Regions from separate parts of the Actinomadura miaoliensis genome, predicted to be linked through region 1. Evidence: riboswitches for the same ligand, from Rfam matches in the RefSeq annotation. Region 1 holds a riboswitch; each other region holds the start of a gene.
The links. A riboswitch is a leader RNA that binds a small molecule or an ion and turns the genes downstream of it on or off. The one in region 1 is predicted to bind cobalamin.
Positions count from the first base shown of each region.

Region 2: another riboswitch for cobalamin. It lies ahead of ABD811_RS26065 (putative cobaltochelatase); the one in region 1 lies ahead of cobN (cobaltochelatase subunit CobN).
Region 3: another riboswitch for cobalamin. It lies ahead of ABD811_RS06010 (ribonucleoside-diphosphate reductase subunit alpha); the one in region 1 lies ahead of cobN (cobaltochelatase subunit CobN).
Region 4: another riboswitch for cobalamin. It lies ahead of ABD811_RS02045 (ABC transporter substrate-binding protein); the one in region 1 lies ahead of cobN (cobaltochelatase subunit CobN).

Region 1 is NZ_BAAAZG010000037.1:8,773-12,979, forward strand. Features, by position in the region: gene cobN (cobaltochelatase subunit CobN) at 1-1,492, opposite strand, end outside; cobalamin riboswitch at 1,551-1,676, opposite strand; gene ABD811_RS24595 (alkaline phosphatase family protein) at 1,820-3,571, shown strand; gene ABD811_RS24600 (YflT domain-containing protein) at 3,663-4,139, shown strand.
Region 2 is NZ_BAAAZG010000039.1:128,590-132,796, forward strand. Features, by position in the region: gene cobO (cob(I)yrinic acid a,c-diamide adenosyltransferase) at 1-187, opposite strand, end outside; gene ABD811_RS26065 (putative cobaltochelatase) at 190-2,172, opposite strand; cobalamin riboswitch at 2,332-2,486, opposite strand; gene ABD811_RS26070 (ATP-binding protein) at 2,601-3,098, opposite strand; gene ABD811_RS26075 (helix-turn-helix domain-containing protein) at 3,266-4,138, shown strand; gene ABD811_RS26080 (DUF397 domain-containing protein) at 4,135-4,207, shown strand, end outside.
Region 3 is NZ_BAAAZG010000002.1:330,083-334,289, reverse strand. Features, by position in the region: gene ABD811_RS06025 (MFS transporter) at 1-1,082, opposite strand, end outside; gene ABD811_RS06020 (ArsR/SmtB family transcription factor) at 1,230-1,556, shown strand; gene ABD811_RS06015 (cupin domain-containing protein) at 1,735-2,067, shown strand; cobalamin riboswitch at 2,271-2,470, shown strand; gene ABD811_RS06010 (ribonucleoside-diphosphate reductase subunit alpha) at 2,560-4,207, shown strand, end outside.
Region 4 is NZ_BAAAZG010000001.1:430,523-434,729, reverse strand. Features, by position in the region: gene ABD811_RS02055 (ABC transporter permease) at 1-630, shown strand, start outside; gene ABD811_RS02050 (ABC transporter ATP-binding protein) at 627-2,111, shown strand; cobalamin riboswitch at 2,135-2,319, shown strand; gene ABD811_RS02045 (ABC transporter substrate-binding protein) at 2,464-3,453, shown strand; gene ABD811_RS02040 (FecCD family ABC transporter permease) at 3,528-4,207, shown strand, end outside.

The DNA of each region.
Region 1 (4,207 bases):
CCAGCCAGCGGTAGGCGGCCAGGTAGTGGTGGGACGGCGGCAGGTCCGGGTCGTGGTAGATCGCCACCGGGTTCTCGCCGAAGCCCCGCGGCGGCTGGATCATCAGCACGACGTTCCCGAACCGCAGCGACGCCAGGACGATGTCGTCTCCGTCCACGTACAGGTCGCCGGGCGGCTCGCCCCAGTGCTCGCGGACGCGTTCGCGCAGCGGTTCCGGCAGCGCCTCGAACCAGCGGCGGTAGGCGTCGAGGGGCACCCGCGCCGGGGCGTTGCGCAGCTGCTCCTCGGTGAGCCACTCCACGTCGTGGCCGCCCGCCGCGATCAGCGCGTGGATGAGCGCGTCGCCGGTGTCGGGGTCGCTCCAGTACGTGCCGTCGTCGCCCAGCCGGTAGCCCGCGGCGGCCATGTCGCGCAGCAGCCGCACGGCCGAGGTGGGCGTGTCGAGCCCGACGGCGTTGCCGACCCGCGAGTGCTTGGTGGGGTACGACGACAGCACGATCGCGACGCGTTTGCGTTCGTTCGGCACGTGCCGCAGCCGCGCGTGCCGCACGGCGATCCCGGCGACGCGCGCGGCCCGCTCCTCGTCGGCCACGTAGACCGGGACGCCGTCGGGGCCCTCCTCCTTGAAGGAGAACGGCACGGAGATCAGGCGCCCGTCGAACTCGGGGATGGCGACCTGCATGGCCGCGTCCATCGGCGACAGCGCCCCATCCGACTCCTGCCAGGCGGCGCGGGGCGTGGTCAGGCACAGGCCCTGCACGACGGGCACGTCCAGGGTCGCCAGCGCGCCCGCGTCCCACGATTCCTCGTCGCCGCCCGCACTGGCCTGCGACGCGACCGTCCCGCCCGCCGCCAGCACGGTGGCGACCAGCGCGTCGGCCTGCTTGAGCAGGTCGAGCAGGCCGGCGTCGGCGCCGCGCAGCGACCCGCAGAACACCGGCAGCGCGTTGCCGCCCTTCTCCTCGATCTTCCGGCACAGCACGTCGACGAACGCGGTGTTGCCCGACAGTTCGTGCGCGCGGTAGAAGACGACGCCGACCGTGGGACGGGCCGGGTCGAGCCCGTACGACCCGTGCACCCCGTACGACGGCATCGCGACCGGCGGCGCGAAGCCCTCCCCCGTCAGCAGCACGGTGTCCGACAGGAAGCGCGCCAGCTCCCTGAGGTTGGCGACGCCGCCCTCGCGCAGGTAGCCCAGCGCCTCGGCCGCCACCCCGGCGGGGACGGTGGACAGGCCCATCAGCTCGGCGTCCGGATCGGCCTCGCCGCCGAGGAACACCACGGGCAGGCCGCCGCGGCGCAGCCGCTCGACGCCCTCCGGCCAGGTCTTGCGCCCGCCCAGCAGCCGCACGACGACGACGTCGGCGCCCTCGGCGAGCCGGTCGACCTCCTCGGCGGCGAGCCGCACCGGGTTGGCCGTCACGTAGCCCGCGTCGGCCGCGCGGGCGGCGAGCAGTTCGGTGTCGGCGGTGGACAGCAGCAGAACACGCATCGGCAGGGCCTCCTCCGGGGTCCGCGCCCCGGCTCGGTGACGAGGTCACGACGGCGCGGAGTCTCCTGGCTCCCGGATCGACGTCACGGCCCCCGGCCTTCCAGCGCGTACGCCGTGGCCCTGTGTGGAGGCGGACTCCCCGGTCACAGTTGCGGGACAGCCCCGGATTCGCACCGGGTTCCTCCCCTACCGTCGGCCGCCATCGTAGCCGTGACTGAACCGGCGCCCCAGAGCCGCCGTACACAGGGTGGGCAGCGCGGACCGGCCTTCCCTGCGAGCCGGCATGCGCGACAGTGGTCAGCAGGCTGCGTATGGGAGGACCCCCTCGTGTCTCTCTTCACGCCTTCCCCTCGGGAGACGGCGACGGCGGACGGCGACGCGACGACGCCGGAAGGCGCCCCGTCCCGCGAGCGGGGCGCGTTCGCCATGCTGCGCCGGCACCGCGTCTGGTCGCGGACGGTCACCGTCCTGGCGTTCCTGCTGGTCGCCTTCGCCCTGCTCACGCCCAACCACCTGAACAGGCTCACGCCCGGCGCGTTCGCGCGGGTGCCGATCGAGGGCGTCCTCGGCGTGGTCCTCGTCCTGGCCCTGCGCGGGCGGGCCCGGCGGATCGCGGCGGGGCTCGGCGGCGCCGCCCTCGGCGCGCTGCTCGTCGTGAAGGTCGTCGACATGGGCTTCTACCAGGTGCTGGTCCGGCCGTGGGACCCGGTGCTGGACTGGGCGTTCGTCGACGCGGGCCTGGAGTTCTTCACCGGCGAGTACGGCGGGGCCGGCGGCGTCGCGGTGCTGACCGGAGCGGTGGTGCTGGCCGTCGGCGTGATCGCCGTCATGGCGCTGGCGGCGGTGCGGCTGGCGGGCGTCGCGGCCCGGCACGACACCGGGGCGGCCCGCGCCGTCGTGGTGCTGTGGGCGGTGTGGACGGTGGGCGTCGTGTTCGGCGCGCAGCTCGTCCCGGGGGTGCCGGTCGCGTCCTCCGGCACCGCCAAGCTCGCCTACAACCGCGCGCTCAAGGTGCGCAGCGGCCTGCACGACAAGGAGGTGTTCGCCCGGCAGGCCGCCGTGGACGGCTTCCGCGCCACGCCGGGCGACCGGCTGCTGACCGGCCTGCGCGGCAAGGACGTGCTGGTCGCCTTCGTGGAGAGCTACGGACGCGACGCCGTCGAGGACCCGGAGTTCTCCGCCCAGGTCGGCGCGGTGCTCGACTCCGGCGGCGAGCGCCTGCGCAAGGCCGGGTTCGGGGCGCGCAGCGCCTGGCTCACCTCCTCCACGGTGGGCGGGGGAAGCTGGCTGGCCCACGCCACGCTGCTGTCCGGCCTGTGGATCGACAACCAGCAGCGGTACCGCAACCTCGTCGCCGGCGACCGGCTGACGCTCAACCGCGCCTTCGGCCGGGCCGGGTGGCGGACGGTCGGCCTCATGCCCGCCATCATCCGGGCCTGGCCGGAGGGCCGGTTCTTCGGCTACGACCAGGTCTACGACAACCGCACCCTGGGGTACCGGGGGCCGCGCTGGGCGTACGCCACCATGCCCGACCAGTACACCCTGTCGTTCTTCCAGCGCGTCGAACGCGAACGCAGGGACCGGGACACGCCCGTCATGGCCGAGACCGCGCTGGTGTCCAGCCACGCGCCCTGGGCCGCCGTCCCCCGCCTCGTCGACTGGAACCAGGTCGGCGACGGGTCGATCTTCAACGGCCAGGGCGGGATGAGCCTGAAGAAGGCCCAGTGGCCGCCCAACGACCGCATCCGGGGCGAGTACCGCAAGTCCATCGAGTACACGCTGAACACCCTCATCTCCTACGTGGAGACCTACGGCGACGACGATCTCGTGCTGGTCTTCCTCGGCGACCACCAGCCCGCCCCGGTGATCACGGGCGAGGGCGCGAGCCGGGACGTCCCGATCACCATCGTCGCCCGCGACGCCAAGGTGCTGGACCAGATCTCCGGCTGGGGCTGGCAGGACGGCCTCAAACCCGCCCCGCGGTCCCCCGTCTGGCCGATGAACGAGTTCCGCGACCGCTTCCTGACCGCCTTCGGCTCCCAGCCCGCCGGCGCCCCGTCCCAGGCCCACCCCCGCTGATCGCCGGGGACGTCGGGACCTTCGGCAGGTGCGCCCCGCGTGGCCGTGGGTAGTGCATGCGGCAACACCGCGGATACGAGGACGGACGCACATGAACACGCAACCGATACCGAACACCGACCGGCCGGTCGTCGGGTCCTACAGCACCTACGCGGAAGCCCAGCGGGCGGTCGACTTCCTGTCGGACGAGAAGTTCCCGGTGGAGCGGACGGCCATCATCGGCTCCGACCTGAAGATGGTCGAGACCGTCCTCGGCCGTCTCACCAAGGGCCGCGCCGCCCTGGCCGGAGCGGGCAGCGGCGCCTGGTTCGGCCTGCTCATGGGGCTGCTGCTGACCCTGTTCACCAGGAACCACGGCGCCGTGCCGTCGCTGCTGGTCGGCGGCATCGTCATCGGCGCGGTGTTCGGGGCGGTCTTCGGCTTCATCGCCCACGCCGTCACCGGCGGCCGCCGCGACTTCGCCTCCCGCAGCCAGATCGTCGCCGCCCGCTACGACGTCGTCACCGACCCGGAGGTCGCCGAGGACGCCAAGAACCGGCTCATCAAGCTGTCCTGGCGGGAGGGCTGACCGGGCGTTCGCGCCCGACAGGCGGCGGCCCCGGCCCGGCTCAGTCCTTGCGGCCGGTGGTGGCGACG
Region 2 (4,207 bases), on a different contig from region 1:
TGGCGGACTTGACGAACTGGAACACCCCGATCGGCCAGCCCTGGTTCCAGGCCCGCAGCGCCAGCCCGAACGCGGCGGTCGACTTGCCCTTGCCGGGCCCGGTGTGCACGATCACCAGCGGCCGGTTGCGGCGCTGCCGCGTCGTCAGCCCGTCGTCGGGCACCTGCTCCGGCTTCCCCTGCGGCATGCCTAGGCTCCCCTTCTCCAGGCGCTGCGGTCGGGCGCCGTCCTGGCGCCCCGGACGACTCCGGCCAGGGACCCGGCGGCCAGGTGCTCCAGCCGGACGACCTCCGCGCCCAGCCGCCCGCCCAGCTCGGCCGCCAGCCCCAGGCGCACCGGCCCCGACTCGCAGTCGACCACGACGGAGGCCACGTCGCCGAGCCGGGCCGCGGCGGCGGCCGGATCGGGGCCGTGGGTGGCGCGGCCGTCGGTCACCACGACCAGCAGCGGACGCCGGGACGGATCGCGCAGCCGCTCGACGCGCAGCACCTCGGCGGCGCGCAGCAGCCCGGCGGTCAGCGGTGTGCGGCCGCCGGTGGGCAGCCGCTCCAGGCGGCGCGCCCCCGCCTCGACCGACGAGGTGGGCGGCAGCACCAGCGTGGCGTCCCGTCCCCGGAAGGTGATCAGGCCCACCTTGTCGCGGCGCTGGTAGGCGTCCAGCAGCAGGCTGAGCACCGCGCCCTTCACCGCGCGCATCCGCTGCCGCGCGGCCATCGACCCGCTGGCGTCGACGACGAACAGCACGAGGTTGCCCTCGCGTCCGTCCCGCACCGCCTCGCGCAGATCCTCGGCCGCGACGACCAGGCCGGGCCCGGTACGGCCGCGGGCGCGCTGGTACGGGGCGGCGGCGCGCAGCGTGGCGGTCAGATGCAGGCCGCGCGAGCCGGGACGGGCGCCGGAGACGCGGCCGTGCGGGCTGCGCGCCTTCGAGCGGCGGCCGGGCGCGCCGGTGCCGGTGCCCGGGACGGTGAACAGGCGCGGCCTGTAGGCGGCGTCGGCGGGCGCGGGCTCGTCCTCGCGCCGCGGACCGGCGCCACCCGAACCGCCCGCACCCGAACCGCCGTCGGCGCCGCCCGCCTCCGGGGTCTCCGGCGACGGTGCATCGGGGGACGTGTCGGGGGACGTGTCGGGCAGCCCGCCACCGCCGGGGCCTCCGGGCGGGGGCGGGCCGTCGCCGTCGGGGGGCTCGGGGGGCCGGTCGTCGTGCTCGTCGAGCACCTCGTCCAGCTTGCGCGTGTCGAGGCCGGGGGCGTCGAACGGGTCGCGGCGGCGCCGGTGCGGCAGGGCCAGCCGCGCCGCCGTGCGCACGTCCTCGGTGCTCACCGCGGTACGGCCGTGCCAGGCGGCCAGCGCGATCGCGGCCCGCGCGGTCACCAGGTCGGCGCGCAGCCCGTCCACCTCGAACGCGGCGCACACGGCCGTGATCTGGCGCAGCGCCGCGTCGGTCAGCTCCACCCCGGGCAGCCGGTCGCGCGCGGCGGCGATCCGGGCGGCCAGCGCGGCCTCCTCGTCGGCCCACGCGGCGGCGAAGGCGGCCGGGGACTCCTCGAAGCGCAGCCGGCGCCGCACCACCTCGGCGCGCTCGTCCGGGTCGCGGGTGGCGGCGACCTCGACGGTGAGCCCGAAGCGGTCCAGCAGCTGCGGGCGCAGCTCGCCCTCTTCCGGGTTCATGGTGCCGACCAGCAGGAACCGCGCCGCGTGCCGCACCGACACGCCCTCGCGCTCGACGTACGACTCGCCCATCGCGGCGGCGTCCAGCAACAGGTCGACCAGGTGGTCGTGCAGCAGGTTCACCTCGTCGACGTACAGCACCCCGCGGTGCGCGGCGGCGAGCAGGCCCGGCTCGAACGCCTTCACGCCCTCGGTGAGCGCCCGTTCGATGTCGAGCGAGCCGGTGAGCCGGTCCTCGGACGCGCCGACGGGCAGCTCCACCAGGCGGGCGGGCCGTCGCCGCGCGTCGTGCCCGGTGTGCGGGCCGTCGGGGCAGCCGGGGTCGGGGGCGTCGGGGTCGCAGGAGAACCGGCAGCCGTCCACCACCCGCACCGGCGGCAGCAACCCGGCGAGCGCCCGCACGATCGTCGACTTGGCGGTGCCCTTCTCGCCGCGCACCAGCACCCCGCCCACACCCGGCGACACCGCGTTGACCAGCAGCGCGAGCTTGAGATCGGTCATCCCGACGACGGCGGAGAAGGGGTAGCGGTGAGTGTGGGGGGTGCGGGGGGTCGTCCCCCCATCGGCGGCCGGGCGGCTCATCGGCCCATCAGACGGGGCATGCCTCATCATCCTTCCCCTCGGGTGTCCACGCCCGTGGCGGTCAGCTGCGACGGCCGGAGTCTCCTGGCTCCCGGATCGACGTTCCGGCACCGGTCCCGGTCAGGGACGGCACCGCTCCCCCGGCCTTCCAGCGTCGCCGCCGTGGCCTTGCGCGGGGGGAGAACTCCCCGGTCACAGTTGCGGGCACAGCCCCGGATTCACACCGGGTTCCTCCGCGTCCGTCGACTGCACAGCATGACATACCACCCGGAACCACCCAAGCGGCGACCACGTGAAATGCCCAACGTCCGGTCGCGGGACGGCCGGGGCGTCAGGGGGCCGGGGCGTCAGGCGACACGGGTGGGCACGACGAACCACACCGCCTTGCCCGGCACGGGCGTCCCCAGACGCGACAGCGTGTGCAGCAGCCCCCAGCGGCCCTGCGACATCTCGGCGACGATGCTCAGGCCCCGGCCGCAGTCACCGGACGTCCACGAATAGCCGGGCAGCCGGGCGTCGACGAAGGCGTCGAACACCGCGCAGCGGACCTCCGCGGGGGGCCGCGCGTCGTCATCGACCGCCAGCCACAATTCATGCGGGCCGTAATCGGCGGCGTGCTGGTAGGCGTTGGTGGCCAGCTCGCTCACCATCAGCTTGGCGTCGGCGATCGGGTCGCGGGGCACCCCCAGCTCGGCGAGCGCGTCGGCCAGCAGCGTCCTGGCATGGCGGGCGCACGCCGGGCCGCGCGGCAGGGACCAGGCCCAGCCCGCGCGGATGCCGGGCTCCTCGGTCGGCACCGCGCGCGGCGGCGAGGTGTCATGGATGAGTTCTGACGAGCTGTGCACGGGCCCTCCCCGCGATCGAAAGGTCTCGGCCGACTACGCGGTCATCAATCGTCCCGTTACTGTGGGTCCCCCTGTGGTTACACTTCCATGAGCCTCGCGTGAGAATCTCATTTGCGCAACACCGTTGGCGAGATTGCCCTTACCGGCTTCGGCAATCGCGTTGAGAGGTGCCGACCGAAACGACAGACTCTGCCCTCATGACATATCGGCCGACCGTACGAGGTCGTCGCCTGGCCCGGGAACTGCGCCGGCTGCGCGAGGAACTGGGCCTGACGTTGCAGGACGTGGCGGACCGGCTCGACTGGTCCCGGGCCACGGTGTCGCGGGTGGAGACGGGGCAGACCCGGCCGAAGGTCGGCGACGTCGCCCGGATGCTGGAGTTGTACGGGGTGCCCAGCCCCGACCGGGACGCCCTGATGACGCTGGCGCGCGAGGCGGGCCAGCGCGGCTGGTGGACCGCTTACGCCGACGTTTTCGCCGGAAGTTACGTCGCGCTCGAGGACGAGGCGTCCGACATCCGCACCTGGGACCCGCAGCTGGTGCACGGGCTGCTGCAGACCGAGGAGTACGCCCGCGCGGTGATCACCGCCGGGCGGATGCTGCCCGGGTCCACGGAGATCGAACGCCGCATCGTCGCGCGCAAGGTACGGCAAAAGTTGCTCGAACGGCCGAACGCGCCGCTGCTGCACGTGGTGCTGGACGAGGCGGTGCTGCACCGGCCGATCGGCGGGGCTCCGGTGATGAACGCCCAGCTCAGGGCACTGGCCGTGATGGCGGAACGACCCCGCGTGACGGTGCAGGTGCTGCCGTACGGCGCGGGCGAGCACGCGGGGCTCGACGGGCGGTTCACGATCCTTTCCTTTCCGGACCCGGCAGACCCCGATATCGCCTACGTCGAAGGCACCATGGGTGACGTTTACGTCGAAAGCGCAGAGGAAACAGGCGTACACAGGCGTCGCTTCGATCGCATCGTCGAGGCGGCGTTGTCCCCCGAGGATTCCGCGCACCTCATCGTCGAGGCAGCAGGGAGCAGCCCGTGAACAACCTGCAACGCGATCTCGCCCGCGCCCAGTGGCGCACGTCCTCATACAGCGGTAGCGGAGACCAGT
Region 3 (4,207 bases), on a different contig from region 1:
CCGGCATCGGTGTCGAAGCCGATCGCCATGCCGGCCGTGCCGACGACCCCGATCGCGAAGCCGATCAGCAGTGTCGTGCGCAGGCCGATCCGGGTGGTCAGCCGCTCGCCGAGTTGTGTGCCGGTGGCGATCGCCAGTGAGGGGACCAGGAAGGCCAGTCCGGTCTGCAGCGCGCTGTAGCCGTGCACGCTCTGCATGAGCACGGTCAGGAAGTAGGGCAGCACGCCGAATGTCGCCATGTAGATGAACGTGATGATCATGCCGCCGGTCAGGCTGCGGTTGCGGAACAGCCGGAACGGCATGAGCGGATCGGCGCTGCGCCCCTCGATGGCCGCGAACGCCGCCAGCAGCCCGGCGGCCAGCACGAACGCGCCGATCACCAGCGGACTCGTCCAGCCCTGCTCGGGCCCCTGGACCAGGGCGAACACCAGCAGCGTGGCACCCGCGGTGACGGTCAGCGAGCCGGGCAGGTCGAACCGCCGCCGCTGCCTGCCGGCCGGGTCGGGCGGGATCACCGCCAACGCGGCCAGCGCCACGAGAGCGGCCAGCGGCACGTTGACGTAGAAGACGGCGGGCCAGCCGAAGTGCTCGGTCAGCACACCGCCGAGCAGCGCCCCGATGGTCAGGCCGCTCGCACCCGCGCCACCCCAGACCGCCAGCGCCCGGTTGCGCTGCGGCCCCTCGGCGAACAACGTGTTGATCAGTGACAGGGTGGACGGCAGCAGCAGGGCGCCGCCGATCCCCTGCACCGCCCGCGCCACGACGATCGTGGCGGGTGACGGCGCGAGGCCGCCGGCCAGCGACGAGACGGCATAGAGGGCAAGGGCGAACACGAAGACGCGGCGGCGGCCCAGCAGGTCGGCCGCACGGCCGCCGAACAGGAGGAACCCGCCGGCGAACACCACGTAGGCGCTGACCACCAACTGCTGGGTCTGGCCGGGGAAGCCCAGCTCCGCGCCGATCTCGGGGAGCGCGACGAACACGATGTTGAGGTCCAGCGAGTAGACCACTTGCGCGAGCGCCAGCAGGGTCAGGATCCAGCCCAGTCGCCGGCCTGCGGCCGGCCTCGGAACAGCGGACATGCCAGAGGACACCCTTCGGGGTCTGGAGGGAAACGGGCCGGCGGACGAGCCCGCCGACGAGTACGACCGTACGAATAATTACGTACATTCGTATGGTGAGGCAAGGGAATCCGGGCGATTGTTCGACTATCAACGTACGATGGGACAATGAGGTACCGTCATCCGGACCGCGACCAGATCCGCATCGACGCGGTGCTGTCGGCACTGGGCCACCCGGTGCGGCTGGCCGCCGTCCGTGTGCTGGACGGCGGCGGTGAGCACAACTGCGGCAGCGTGCTGGCCGAGCTGGGCATCACGGCCAAGTCGACGATGACCCACCACTGGCGCGTGCTCCGCGAGGGCGGCGTGATCATCCAGGAGCCCTCAGGCCGGGAGAACCTGCTGACCCTGCGCCGGGAAGACCTGGACGCCCGCTATCCGGGGCTGCTGGACGCCGTCCTCGCCGGCGCCCGCACCGACGAGGCCGGCTCCTGACGACCCCCTGCACGACTCCGTCGTCGGCCCGTCGGCCCGAGTGCCCCGACCTCCCTGTGGTATCTGTGGCGGCCCTACATCTCCTAGCGCAGCCGCGTTGCAGCGCATCGCACCGAGCCGGGCGCCGTCGGCGCCGCATCGGCGTCCGCTACTGACACGGAAACGGCAGGGCAACCTCATGCAGAAGATTTCCCTTGACGCCCGGGTGCGCGAGCACATGGAACGCGCGGCGGCGTCACCGGCGGGCCGCAGTGCCGAGACCGTCTACGGCGGCCACGAGCACACCCTGCGTCAGACCCTCATCGCACTGCGCGCCGGCGCTTCGCTGGCCGAGCACGAGAACCCGGGTGAGGCGACGGTGCTGGTGCTGCGCGGTCGGGTGCGGCTGCACAGCGGTGACACCACATGGGAGGGCATGACCGGGGACCTGCTGATCGTGCCGCCCGCCCGGCACGGCCTGGAAGCCGTCGAAGACGCCGCCGCGCTGCTGACGGTCGCCAGGGCGCGCTGACGCGCCGCGGTTCGGGCGCCCGGTGGGCCGCGCCGCGCCTGCCCGACCTGGTGACGGCCACGGGCTGCTGCCGCCGCGCCGGCCCGAGCATGCGGCTGGGCGGTCGGCGCCGCAGCGTCGCGGGTCGCGGACGTTCCGTCGCGCCGTCTCTGGCGACACTCCCACAACATCTAGAGGTTGCATTCACTCCTGCCACTAGATGTAGAGTTCCAGGTGTTGCGGGTCCGCCCCTCACGGGGTGGCGCGAGAGGGAACCCGGTGCGAATCCGGGACTGCCCCGCAGCGGTGAAGGGGAACGAAAGCCGTCACAGAGCACTGGGCCGCACGGCCTGGGAAGCGACGGCCGGTAGGTCCGTGGTGGGTGCCCCCGAGTCCGAAGACCTGCCCGCGACCGTAAGTGGTCCACGAGCCTCGAGGGAACGCCGGTGGGCGGGCGCGTTCGTCGTGCCCTCCTTCCGGCGTGCCCGAAGGGCGTCGCCCGAGGGAGAGCAGATGACTGTTTCCGCCACCGTCGACGACCGCGAACTGGCGGTCCGGGAGGCCGCCGCGCGGGTCGGCGCCGATCCCGGCCAGTCCCGGGTCGCGGCCGCGCTGCTCGCCGAGCTGATCCGGGACGAGGCCGCCGGGGAGGGCGTCGGCACGTTCAGCTCCTCGGTGCGTCTCGCGCACGCGCAGGGCCTGCTCAACGACGCGATCGCGGCGTTCGTCGCCGCGCACGCCGCCGAGCTGGACGCGCTCGTCGACGAAACCGCCGACGACCGGTTCGAGTACTTCGGACTGAGGACGGTCTACGACCGCTACCTGCTGCGTCACCCGCACACGCGCAAGGTCATCGAACGCCCGCAGCACTTCCTGATGCGCGTGGCGTGCGGGCTGGCCGACACCGTCGCCGAGGCAGGCCGGCTGTACGGGCTGATGTCGCGGCTGGAGTACCTGCCGTCCTCGCCCACGCTGTTCAACTCCGGCGCGCGCCGGCCGCAGCTGTCGTCGTGCTTCCTGCTCGACTCCCCCCGCGACGAGCTGGAGTCGATCTACGAGCGGTACGGGCAGGTCGCGCGGCTGTCGAAGTACGCCGGCGGCATCGGGATCTCCTGGTCGCGGATCCGTTCCCGCGGGTCGCTGATCCGCGGGACCAATGGGACCTCCAACGGCATCGTCCCGTGGCTGCGGACGCTGGACGCCTCGGTCGCGGCGGTCAACCAGGGCGGCCGCCGCAAGGGCGCGGCCTGCGTGTACCTGGAGCCGTGGCACGCCGACGTCGAGGAGTTCCTGGAGCTGCGCGACAACACCGGTGAGGACCAGCGCCGCACCCACAACCTGAACCTGGCCAACTGGATCCCCGACGAGTTCATGCGGCGGGTGGAGGCCGACGCCGACTGGTCGCTGTTCGACCCCAAGGAGGTGCCCGAGCTCACCGACCTGTGGGGCGAGGACTTCGACGCCGCCTACCGCCGGGCCGAGGCCGAGGGCCGTTACGTGCGGCAGGTCCCGGCGCGCCGCCTGTACGGCCGCATGATGCGCACGCTCGCCGAGACCGGCAACGGCTGGATGGTCTTCAAGGACCCGGCCAATCGGACCTGCAACCAGACGGCCGAGCCCGGCAACGTGGTGCACCTGTCGAACCTGTGCACCGAGATCCTCCAGGTGACCAGTGACACCGAGACCGCCGTCTGCAACCTGGGTTCGGTGAACCTGGCCCGCCACGTCACCCCGGACGGCTTCGACTTCGCCCGGCTGCGCGAGACCGTGCGCGTGGCCGTCCGGTTCCTGGACCGGACCATCGACCGCGGTTACTACCCCACCCCGGAGGCGGCCGCGACCAACACCGAGTGGCGTCCGGTCGGGCTGGGCGTGATGGGCCTGGCGGACGTGTTCTTCACGCTGCGGCTGCCGTTCGACTCGCCCGAGGCGCTGGAGCTGTCCACCGCCATCGCCGAGGAGATCGCGCTGGCCGCCTACAACACCTCCGCGGACCTGGCCGAGGAACTGGGCGCCCACCCGGCGTTCGACCGGACGCGCGCGGCGCGCGGCGTGCTGCACCCCGACCACTTCCCGGCCGCGCCCCGCAAGACCTCCGAATGGGACGCGCTGCGCCGGCGCGTCGCCGAGGTCGGACTGCGCAACTCGCTGCTGGTCGCGA
Region 4 (4,207 bases), on a different contig from region 1:
GCCCGCATGCTCTACGGCGCCCGCACCTCCCTGCTGGTCGGGCTGGCCGCCGCGGCGGTCACCGTCGGGCTCGGCATGCTGGTCGGCGGCCTGGCGGCCATCGCCCCGCGCTGGCTGGACGGGCTGATCGCGCGGATCGCCGACGTGCTGCTGGCGCTGCCGCTGCTGGTCATCGTGCTGGCCCTGGCCGCCGTCGCCGGGCCGTCCATGGGCCTGGTGATCGCGGCGATCGCGCTGACGAGCTGGATGCCGGTCGCCCTGATCGTCCGCGCCGAGCTGCGCACCCGCCGCCGGCGCCTGTACGTCCGCGCCGCCTACGCCCTCGGCCTGTCCCGATGGCAGGTGCTGTGGCGGCACCTGCTGCCCGGCGCGCTGCCCCCGGTCGCCTCCGTCGCCGCGTTCGAGGTCGGGCACGCCATCCTCACCGAATCCACCCTCAGCTTCCTCGGCCTGGGCATCCCGCCCAACCGGCCCAGCTGGGGCAACCTGCTCACCGAGGCCCAGTCCCACCTTCTCACCGGCGAGTGGTACACCGTCGCCATCCCGGCCGCCGCCGTCGTGGCCACCATCATCGCCGTCAACGTCATCGCCGGCGCCATCGCCGGCCCGGAGGAAGGCAGGACCTGGTGACCTCCACAGCCGAGCACCGGGGACTCGCCGTCACCGGACTCACCGTCGAGGTCCCCGGCCGCCGTGTCGTGCACGGCGTCGACCTCACCGTGCCCACCGGCCGCGTGCTGGCGCTGGTCGGGCCGAGCGGCAGCGGCAAGACCCTCACCGCACGCGCCATCGCCGGGCTGCACCCCTACCGGGGCACCGTGCTGGTCGACGGCCGGCCTCCTGTGCCCGGCCGCGACGTGGGATACGCGTTCCAGAACGCCCTGGCCTCGCTCAACCCCACCATCACCGTGCGGCGGCACCTCACCGAGACCGTACGCGCTCACCGGACCGGCGACCCCGACGAGGCACTGGCCCGCGTCGACCTGGACCCGGCCCTGGCCGCCGCCCACCCGTTCGAGCTGTCCGGCGGCCAGGCACAGCGCGTCGCCCTCGCCCTGGCCACCGTCCACCGGCCCCCCGTGCTCATCGCCGATGAGATCACCACCGCCCTGGACCCCGTCACCCAGGCCGGCGTCCTGGACCTGGTGCGCGCCCAGGCCCGCGACCGCGCCGTCCTGCTCATCACCCACGACCTGGCCGCCGCCGCCCGCTGGGCCGACGACATCGCCGTCCTCCACCACGGCCGCGTCCTCGAACACGGCCCGGCCCCCAAGATCTTCGCCGCTCCCCGCACCGACCTCACCCGCCGGTTGCTCGAAGCCGCCGAAGCGGCCCCTGCGCCGCGTCCCGTCCCACCGGCGGCCGAGCCCTCCACCGAAGGCGGCCTCGCCCTCCAAGGCGTGCGGCGGGTACTGCGGTCACGCCGGCGCCGCACCGTCGCGCTGGACGACGTCGACCTCGACATCGCCCCCGGCGAGGCCGTGGCCATCGTCGGCCGCAGCGGCTCCGGCAAGTCCACCCTCATCGGCGCCCTCGCCGCGCTCGACCGCCCCGACCACGGGACCGTCCTGCGCGACGGCCGTGACGTGTGGGCCCTGCCCGGCCGTGGACGACGCGCCGTCCGGCGCCGCACCGGACTGATCTTCCAGGACCCGCTCGCGTCCTTCGACCCCCGCCACACCGTCCGCCAGGTGATCGCCCAAGCCGGCCCTTACGACGACGACCTGCTGCGCTACGTCGGCCTCGACCCCGCCCTGGCCGCACGTCGCCCCGCCACCCTGTCCGGTGGCGAATGCCAGCGCGTCGCCATCGCCCGCGCCCTCGCCCAGCGCCCGCACGTCCTGCTCGCCGACGAACCCACCAGCGGCCTGGACGTCCTGGCGCAGGAGCGCATCCTGCGGCTGCTCACCGACCTGCGCCGCGATCACGGCCTGACCATCGTTCTGGTCACCCACGACCTGCGCGTCGCCCGCCGCGTCGCCGACCGCGTCATCACCCTGCATCGGGGCCGCGTCGTCGACGACCTCCCCGCCACCGCTCTCGACACCGCCCAGCACCCCGAGACCCGGCGCCTGCTGGAGGCCACCCGGCGGGACCCCGCGTCCCGCTGAACGAGCCGCCGACACCGGCCGTTGAAGTCATGGCAGTATGTGGGGGTAGGCGACGGCGGAACGAGGAAGCCGGTGCGAATCCGGCGCGGTCCCGCCACTGTGATCGGCGAGCGGACTCCGATGACGCCACTGCCCGCGTTGCGGGTGGGAAGGCCGGAGCGAGCATCGACCCGAGAGCCAGGAGACTCACCTCGTCGCCTCCTCGTTGGAGCTGGGGCGGATTTCCCCAGGGAGGAGAGGGTGCTCGCGTGCGTTCACGCATGGCCGGCTCGACGCCGGTTCCTGTCCGTCGTGCTCTTCTCAGCTTGGTGACGGCGTTGTGCCGCGCCTGCGCCGAGGGGGCCTGGTCCCGATGACGCGCAGCGCTCGGTGGCTGCTCGCGTGGGTGCTGGCGTCGGTGTCGCTGGTCGCCGCCTGTGGCGGTTCGGCGACCGGCACCGGTGGCGCCTCCGGCGGGGAGGCGGCGCCGGGGTTCCCGGTGACGATGACCAACTGCGGGATGAAGACCACCTACCTGCGTCCCCCGCGACGTGCGGTGTCGCTGAACCAGCACGCGACCGAGGTCATGCTGGCGCTGGGGCTGCAGAAGTCGATGGTGGCCACCGGATACCTCGATGACGAGATCCTGCCGGAGTACCGGGCGGCCTACGACTCCATCAAGGTGATGTCGAAGGAGTATCCGTCCTTCGAGACGCTGCTCGCTGCCGAGCCGGACTTCGTCTACGGGGGCTTCGCCGGCACCTACGACGCCAAGGAGGGACGCGGCCGCGACGCCCTCGCCAAGGCCGGGATCAACTCCTACCTCAACGTCGAGGGCTGCGCGTCCGGGCCGGTGACCGTGGACACCATGGACACCGAGATCCGCAACATCGCGAAGATCTTCGGTGTGCCGGAGCGGGCCGAGGAGCGGATCGCCGGACTGCACCGCACGCTGGACGCCGTCAGGGCCGAGGTCGCCGGGGTCGCCCCGGTCAAGGTCTTCGTCTACGACAGCGGTGACAGGACCGCCTTCACCGCCGGCGGCGCGGGCATCGGCAACGAGATCATCCGGCGGGCCGGCGGCGTGAACCTGTTCGCCGACCTGGACAAGACGTTCGGCGACGTCTCCTTCGAACAGGTGGCCGACCGCGCCCCCGAAGTGATCGTCATCTACGACTACGGCGACCGGCCGGTCGCCGACAAGAAACGGTTCCTGCTGAACAACCCCGCGCTGAAGGACGTACCGGCGATCAGGAACCGGCGGTTCGCGGTGCTGCCGCTGTCGTCGACCGTGCTGGGCGTACGCGTACCGTCGGCGGTGGAGTCGCTGGCCCGGCAACTGCACCCGGACCGCTTCCGGTGACGCACGCCGCGCGGGAGGCCGGTGACGCACAGGCCGCAGGCGGTGGACAGAGGTCGGTCGTCCGGCGGACGCGGGTGCCATACGCGCTGGTGCTGGTCGTGCTCGGCGGCCTGGTGGTGGCGGCGGCCACGGCCGGGATCGCGATCGGCTCCATCAACATTCCGGCCGGTCAGGTGTGGGGCATCCTGCTGCACCGGTTGCATCCGGCGCTGGCCGATCCCGGCTGGACACCGGTGCGCGAGACGATCGTCATCGACGTCCGGCTGCCGAGGGTGCTGCTGGCCGGGGCGGTCGGGGCCGGGCTGGCGGTGTGCGGGATGGCGTTGCAGGCGCTCGTGCGCAACCCGCTGGCCGACCCGATGCTGCTGGGGATCTCCTCGGGCGCGGCGGTCGGCGCGGTACTGGTCGTGGTGTTCAACGTGACGTTGCTGGGCGTGTTCTCGCTGCCGGTGGCGGCGTTCGCGGGGGCGTTGACGGCCCTAGTCGCGGTGTACCTGCTGGCTCGCTCGGGCGGGCGCATGACGACGGTCCGGCTCGTGCTGGCCGGGGTCGCGACGGCCGAGGTGCTGTCGGCCGCCGCCAGCTTCCTGATCGTCACCTCCGGCGACCCCCACAAGACCCAGGCGGCGCTGCGCTGGATGCTCGGCGGGATGGCGGGCACCACTTGGACGATGGTGTGGATCCCCGGCGCCGCGGTGCTGGCGGGGACGGCGGTGCTGCTGGGCGTGACCCGCCCGCTCAACCTGCTGCTGGC